2 linked regions of the Azospirillum brasilense genome follow. The protein of the gene in region 1 interacts with the protein of each later gene in a pairwise test. Links are inferred from orthologs where the notes say so. Each region holds a gene or a part of one and is shown in the gene's direction. Other genes may lie near its edges. The genes, in order: H1Q64_RS15765 and H1Q64_RS25910.

The links.
Region 2: the proteins of H1Q64_RS15765 (region 1) and H1Q64_RS25910 interact in binary tests that used the Escherichia coli proteins (3 or more experiments, as listed by UniProt). The link is inferred for Azospirillum brasilense from one-to-one orthologs.

Annotation. Positions count from the first base shown.
Region 1 is NZ_CP059450.1:515,568-518,760, reverse strand. Bases 143-3,019 are described here. They hold H1Q64_RS15765 (HesB/IscA family protein), read left to right. Parts: upstream 143-1,341; coding sequence 1,342-1,698; downstream 1,699-3,019. Other genes in these bases: pepN (aminopeptidase N), read left to right, coding at 2,402-3,019; H1Q64_RS15760 (DUF305 domain-containing protein), read right to left, coding at 1,719-2,234; H1Q64_RS15770 (iron-sulfur cluster assembly protein), read left to right, coding at 917-1,324; sufU (Fe-S cluster assembly sulfur transfer protein SufU), read left to right, coding at 426-893; H1Q64_RS15780 (cysteine desulfurase), read left to right, coding at 143-429. In the rest of the region: more of H1Q64_RS15780, read left to right, coding at 1-142; more of pepN, read left to right, coding at 3,020-3,193. UniProt on the Escherichia coli protein: Is able to transfer iron-sulfur clusters to apo-ferredoxin. Multiple cycles of [2Fe2S] cluster formation and transfer are observed, suggesting that IscA acts catalytically.
Region 2 is NZ_CP059451.1:710,902-714,217, forward strand. Bases 311-3,310 are described here. They hold H1Q64_RS25910 (2Fe-2S iron-sulfur cluster-binding protein), read left to right. Parts: upstream 311-1,648; coding sequence 1,649-1,972; downstream 1,973-3,310. Other genes in these bases: H1Q64_RS25905 (cytochrome P450), read left to right, coding at 402-1,565; H1Q64_RS25915 (NAD(P)/FAD-dependent oxidoreductase), read left to right, coding at 2,002-3,216. Also shown: H1Q64_RS25900 (helix-turn-helix domain-containing protein), read right to left, coding at 1-218. UniProt on the Escherichia coli protein: Ferredoxin are iron-sulfur proteins that transfer electrons in a wide variety of metabolic reactions. Although the function of this ferredoxin is unknown it is probable that it has a role as a cellular electron transfer protein.

The DNA of each region.
Region 1 (3,193 bases):
TTCAAGGCCCCGCCGGCCCGCTTCGAGGCCGGCACCCCGGCCATCACCGAGGTGATCGGGCTGGGCGTGGCGCTGGACTACATGGAGACGCTGGGCCGCGAGGCCATCGCGGCGCACGAGCACGACCTGCTCCAATACGCCACGCAGCAGCTTTCCCAGATCGACGGCCTGCGCGTCTACGGCACCGCGCCGGGCAAAGGCCCGATCATCTCCTTCACGCTGGAGGGGGTGCACCCGCACGACCTCGGCACCATCGTGGACCAGTACGGCGTCGCCGTCCGCGTCGGCCGCCACTGCGCCGAGCCGCTGATGGACCGTTTCGGGGTCGGCGCCACGGCGCGGGCCAGCTTCGCCCTTTACAACACGCGGGCGGAAGCCGACGCTCTGGTCGAATCGGTGATCGCGGTGAAGGAGTTCTTCGGAGCATGATGGACGAACTGCGCGAGCTGTACCAGGAAGTGATCCTGGACCACGGCAAGAACCCCCGGAACTTCCGGCATCCCGACGATGCCAACCGGGAGGCCAAGGGCGAGAACCCCATGTGCGGCGACCGCTTCATGGTCTATCTGAAGCTGAAGGACGGGGTGGTCGAGGATGTGGCCTTCCAGGGCCGCGGCTGCGCCATCTCCACCGCCAGCGCGTCCATGATGACCGAGGTGGTCAAGGGCAAGACCGAGGCGGAGGCCAAGGCCCTGTTCGAGACCTTCCACGACCTCTGCACCAAGGACGACCACGACCACGGTGACCACGGTCCGGTGGACGAGGACGCCATGGAGCGGCTGATGGTGCTGTCCGGCGTCCGTCAGTTCCCGGTGCGCGTGAAATGCGCCACCCTCGCCTGGCACGCGATGAACGCGGCCATCGAAGGCGAGGACAAGGCGAGCAGCGAGTAAGTTGCAGGAAACGGTGAAACGCGATGCCCGATGACGCGATCTCCAAGGAAGCCGACGCCGCGGAGGCCAAGCCGATGAACCAGACCGAAGCGGACATGGCTGCGGCCAAGGCCGCCTACGACCCGCGCGCCGCGCTGAGCGAGGCGGTGATCTCGGCGCTGAAGAGCTGCTACGACCCGGAAATCCCCGTGGACATCTGGGAGCTGGGGTTGATCTACCGCGTCGACATCGGCCCGAACAACGAGGTCGAGATCGACATGACCCTGACCAGTCCCATGTGCCCGGTGGCCGGCGAACTGCCGATGCAGGTGCAGCAGGCGGTTGCGTCCGTCGAGGACGTCACCACATGCAAGGTTGAGCTGGTTTGGGAACCGCCCTGGCGCCAGGACATGATGTCCGAGGTCGCGCGGGTCCAACTGGATATGTTCTAAGGAGGCGAAGATCCCCCATGGCTACGGCTTCTACGGCTTCTCTCCCCAAGGCCCTTTCCATCACCGACGCTGCGGCGGACCGCGTGAAAGCGCTGATGGCGAAGGCGACGGACGACTACATCGGCCTGCGCATCGGCGTGAAGGCGAAGGGCTGCTCCGGCCTCAGCTACGACGTGCAGTACGCCAAGGAAAAGATGAAGTTCGACGAGGTGGTCGAGGACAAGGGCGTCACCGTCCTGATTGATCCCGCCGCCGTGATGTTCCTGATCGGCAGCGAGATGGACTACGTCGACGACAAGTTCCAGACCGGATTCGTCTTCAAGAATCCGAATGAGAAGGGCCGCTGCGGCTGCGGCGAGAGCTTCCACGTTTGATGGGCACCGGACGGAAGCGCCTATTCCTTTTCCGGAGGAGGCGCTCCCCGTTCGCGATAGGACAGCAGATCCGGCGCCGCATCCGGTGTGGGGTTGCGCTCCAGATCGCCGATCAACGCTTTCATCTCGCCGATTTCCCGCACCTGCGCCTCGATGATGCGATCCGCCAGTTCGCGCACGCGCGGATCGCGGATGTGGGCGCGTTCACTGGTCATGATCGCGATGGAATGGTGTGGAATCATCGCCTTCATATAGGACACGTCATCCACGGTTTCCTGGCTGCGCACCAGCCACAGCGCTCCTTCGAACACCGCGATGCCCGCCACCACGATGGCGAGGTTGGTAGCGGTGCTTCTGTACATGGACCACATGAAGCCGATCATGATGATCGCCATCGTGGCCCCCATCACCAAGGCCATCCAGGTCCGCGTCTGGCTGTAGAACACATGGTCGAGGGCGTAGGTGTTCAAATACATCAGCCCGAACATCACGATCGTCGAGACCACAATCATCGCCAGAAAGCGCCAGTAGCTCATGGCCTTTCGCTCCACCTTCAGGATTCAGAGCTTCAAACAGCAATCGGCTTTCATCGTCCCGCCACGCGCCCCTCCCCTGTCCAACGGCGTCCCGCGTCCCCACTCTCCATGCTAGAGTCCGTCCCCGCGACGCCGACACGGCCAAAACAAGGTTAGAGAAAAGCCCCATGGACAAAGGCACGCCCAAGGCCATCCGCCTGCAGGACTACCGCCCGCCCGCGCACCTGATCGACACGGTCGATCTGTTCTTCGACCTCGGCGAGGAGGTGACTACGGTCCGCGCGCAGCTCGGGCTGCGGCGCAACCCGGCGCGCGACGATGCGTCAGCGCTGCCGCTGACGCTGGACGGGCAGCGGCTGGAACTGGTGTCCGTGGCACTGAACGGACAGCCACTGGGCGATGCCGACTACACCGTCACGCCGGACCATCTGACCGTCCACAGCGTGCCGGAAACCTTCACGCTGGAAACCGTCGTCCGCATCAAGCCACAGGAGAACACGGCGCTGGAAGGGCTCTACAAATCCTCCGGCAACTTCTGCAGCCAGTGCGAGGCGGAGGGCTTCCGCAAGATCACCTATTTCGCCGACCGGCCCGACGTGATGGCCCGCTACACCACCACGATCACCGCGGACAAGGCGCGCTACCCAGTGCTGCTGTCCAACGGCAATCTCATGGAATCCGGCGACCTGCCCGACGGGCGCCACCGCGCGGTGTGGGAGGACCCCTTCCCCAAGCCCTGCTACCTGTTCGCCCTGGTCGCCGGCACGCTGGTGCATCAGGAGGACCGCTTCCGCACCGCGTCCGGCCGCGACGTCACCCTGCGCATCTATGTCGAGCCGGGGAACGAGGACAAGGTCGACCACGCCATGCGCTCGCTCATCAAGTCGATGCGCTGGGACGAGGAAGTGTTCGGGCTGGAGTACGACCTCAACATCTTCAACATCGTCGCGGTCGGCGAC
Region 2 (3,316 bases), on another replicon or contig:
ATCTGCACGCGCGCCCCGCCGTCGAGCACCGCCACCAGCTGGAACAGCCCGCGGTGGGTGTGGGAGCCGATGCCCCAGTCATAGAGGCGGCTGCGGCTTTCGATGTCCTCGATGTGGATGAATTCGGCGTCGGTGAGACGGGCCTCCTCGCCGTAGAGGGCGAACAGCGGCACCGCGCCGGACCGTGTCTGCGCCGTCCCCTTCGCTGCCTGCTCCATGCCGTTCTCCCCCGCGCCTTCGTTTGTCGAAAAAGTACAATTTTCCTTCCGCTTCGTCCATTCCGCCGCAAAGGCGAACCCGTCTAGGATGCAATTGTTCGCGACCTGAACGGTTCGCGTCGATCCAAACCAAAAACCGCCAATTGGCCGCCCGCCGCCGCGGGTGTCGGAGGACTGCGCCCGATGTTCCGTTTCGATCCTTACTCCCTGGCCGTCGATGCCGACCCGTTTCCTTTTTACAAGACCTTGCGCGACGAGCATCCCTGCTTCTGGAGCGAGGAAGCCAACATGTGGGTGCTGTCGCGTTACGACGACATCGTCACCGCGCTGAACGACTGGGAAACCTATTCTTCGGCCAAGGGCAACCTGATGGACGAGATGCCCAACCGCGCCGGCAACACGTTGGGCACCACCGATCCGCCCCGCCACGACCGCCTGCGCAGCATCGTCCAGTTCGCCTTCACCAAGAAGGCGGTGGAAGGGTTGACCGAGCCGGTGCGCGCCTCGGCCAACCGGGCGCTGGACGCCGTGCAGGGGGAGAAGACCTTCGACTTCGTCGGCGACGTTTCCAGCAAGGTCACGGTGGACGTGCTGTTCGGCCTGTTCAACCTGCCGCGCGAGAACGAGCGGATGGTGCGCGACAAGGCCGTGCTGATGGTGCAGTCCGATCCCCGCACCCGCCAGAAGGGGCCGGAGCATCTCGCCGCCTTCCAGTGGATGAGCGAATACGCCAAGGAGCTGGTGGAGCTGCGCAAGCGTGAGCCCGGCGATGACCTCATCACCGCCCTGATCCAGGCCGAGGTCGCCGGCGAGAAGCTGGCCGACCGCGAGGTGCAGATGACCATCACCACGCTGATCATGGCCGGCATCGAATCCCTGTCGGGCTTCCTCGCGATGTTCGCCCTGAACCTCGCCGACCACGCCGACGCGCGCCGCCGGCTCGCCGCCAACCCGGCGCTGATCCCCGACGCCATCGAGGAATCGCTGCGCTTCAACACCTCGGCCCAGCGCTTCCGCCGTTGCCTGCAGAAGGACGTCGCGCTGCACGGCCAGACGATGCACGCCGGTGATTTCGTCTGCCTCGCCTACGGATCGGGGAACCGCGACGAGCGGCGCTTCGTCAACGCGCATCTCTACGACATCGACCGCAAGCCGAAGGGGCATCTGGGATTCGGCGGCGGCGTCCACGCCTGCCTCGGCACCGCCTTCGCCCGTCTGGCCGCCCGCGTCGCCTGCGAGGAGTTCCTGAAGCGCGTGCCGGAGTTCGTCCGGGTGCAGGACCAGTTGCCCTGGATGCCCTCCACCACCTTCCGCAGCCCGACCCGCCTCGAACTGGCGGTCGGCTGATCGCGGGGACGATGGCGCGGCCGGGGGAAAGGCTCCGGCCGCGCCACGACGCTGAACACGGTTTTCCAAAGGAAGTTTCGGTCATGGCGAAGGTCACCTTCATCGAGCACGACGGCCTGGAGCAGGTCGTGGACATCCCGACGGGCTGGACCCTGATGCAGGGCGCGGTGCAAAGCGGCGTCGCCGGCATCGAGGGCGAGTGCGGCGGCTCCTGCGCTTGCGCGACCTGCCACTGCTACGTGGACGAGGCACTCGTCGACTTTCTTCCGCCGCCCAGCGAGACGGAGGAGGAGATGCTCGGCTGCACGGCGTCGGAGCGGCGGAGCAACAGCCGCCTGTCCTGCCAGGTCCGGGTGAGCGACGCGCTGGACGGCATCGTGGTGCGCCTGCCGGAGGCCCAGAGCTGATGGGCGGCCCGGCGCAAGCGGAAGTGGGAATGGTCATCGTCGGGGCGGGGCAGGGCGGCTTGCAGGTCGCCGAATCCCTGCGCGCCGAGGGCTATGACGGCCCGATCACGCTGATCGGCGAGGAGGCCGCGGCCCCCTATCACCGGCCGCCGCTGTCCAAGGCGATTCTCGCCGGCACGATGGAGGAGGCGCAACTCGCCATCCGCGGCGCCGAATTCTTCGAGCGGCAGCGCATCGCCCTACTCAGCGGGACGCGGGTCGCCGCCATCGACCGCTCCGCCCGCCAAGTCCGCCTGGAGGACGGGCGCCGCCTGGGCTATCGCGGGCTGGCGCTTGCCACCGGCGCACGGGTGCGCCGTCTGCCGATAAGCGGTGATGAGCTGGACGGCGTTCTGGGCCTGCGGTCGTTGGACGACGCCCGGCGGATTCGCGCGGCGCTCGAGCGGGCGGCGCGGGTGGTGGTGATCGGTGGCGGCTACATCGGGCTGGAGGTCGCGGCGGCGGCGCGCAAGCGTGGCCTGGAGGTGACCATCCTGGAGGCGGCGGACCGGCTGCTCGCCCGCTCGGCGACGCCGTTCCTGGCAGCCTTCTACGCCGACCTGCACCGCTCCCAGGGCGTGATGGTCGAGCTGGGGGCCAAGGTCGTCGGGCTGGATGGGCAGGGGGGCCGCGTGGCCGCCGTGCGCACCGCCGACGGACGCCCGCATCCGGCGGATCTGGTGGTGGTCGGCGTGGGGATCGTCCCTAACACGGCGCTGGCCGAAGGCTGCGGGCTGGCGTGCGACAGCGGCGTCCTGGTGGACGACTGCGCCCGCACCGGCGATCCGGCCATCGTCGCGGTCGGCGACTGCACGGCCCGTCGCACCACCACGGGGACCCTGCTGCGGCTGGAGTCCGTCCAGAACGCCGTCGAGCAGGGCAGGTCGGCCGCCGCCGCGCTGCTGGGGCGGGAGCGTCCCTTCACGGCGGCGCCCTGGTTCTGGTCCGATCAGTATGACGTGAAGCTGCAGATCGTCGGCCTGTCCGCCGATCATGATCGGATCGTGCTGCGCGGCTCGCCGCAGGACCGTCGCTTCTCCGCCTTCTATTTCCGCCGGGACGCGCTGGTGGCCATCGATTCCATCAACCGTCCGGCGGACCATATGGTCGGCCGCAAGCTGTTGGACCACAAGGCCGTCATCACGCCCGAACAGGCGGCCGACGAGAACCTTCCGCTGGCTTCCTTGACGAGACCAGGGCGCTGACGGACGCGGCGCTCAATCATAGGCGTCGTCGATGCTTCGCGGCATCGCTGAGTCCACGGGAGTCGTGGCGGTGAGCAATGGCGCGGTGTGCAGCCGGCCG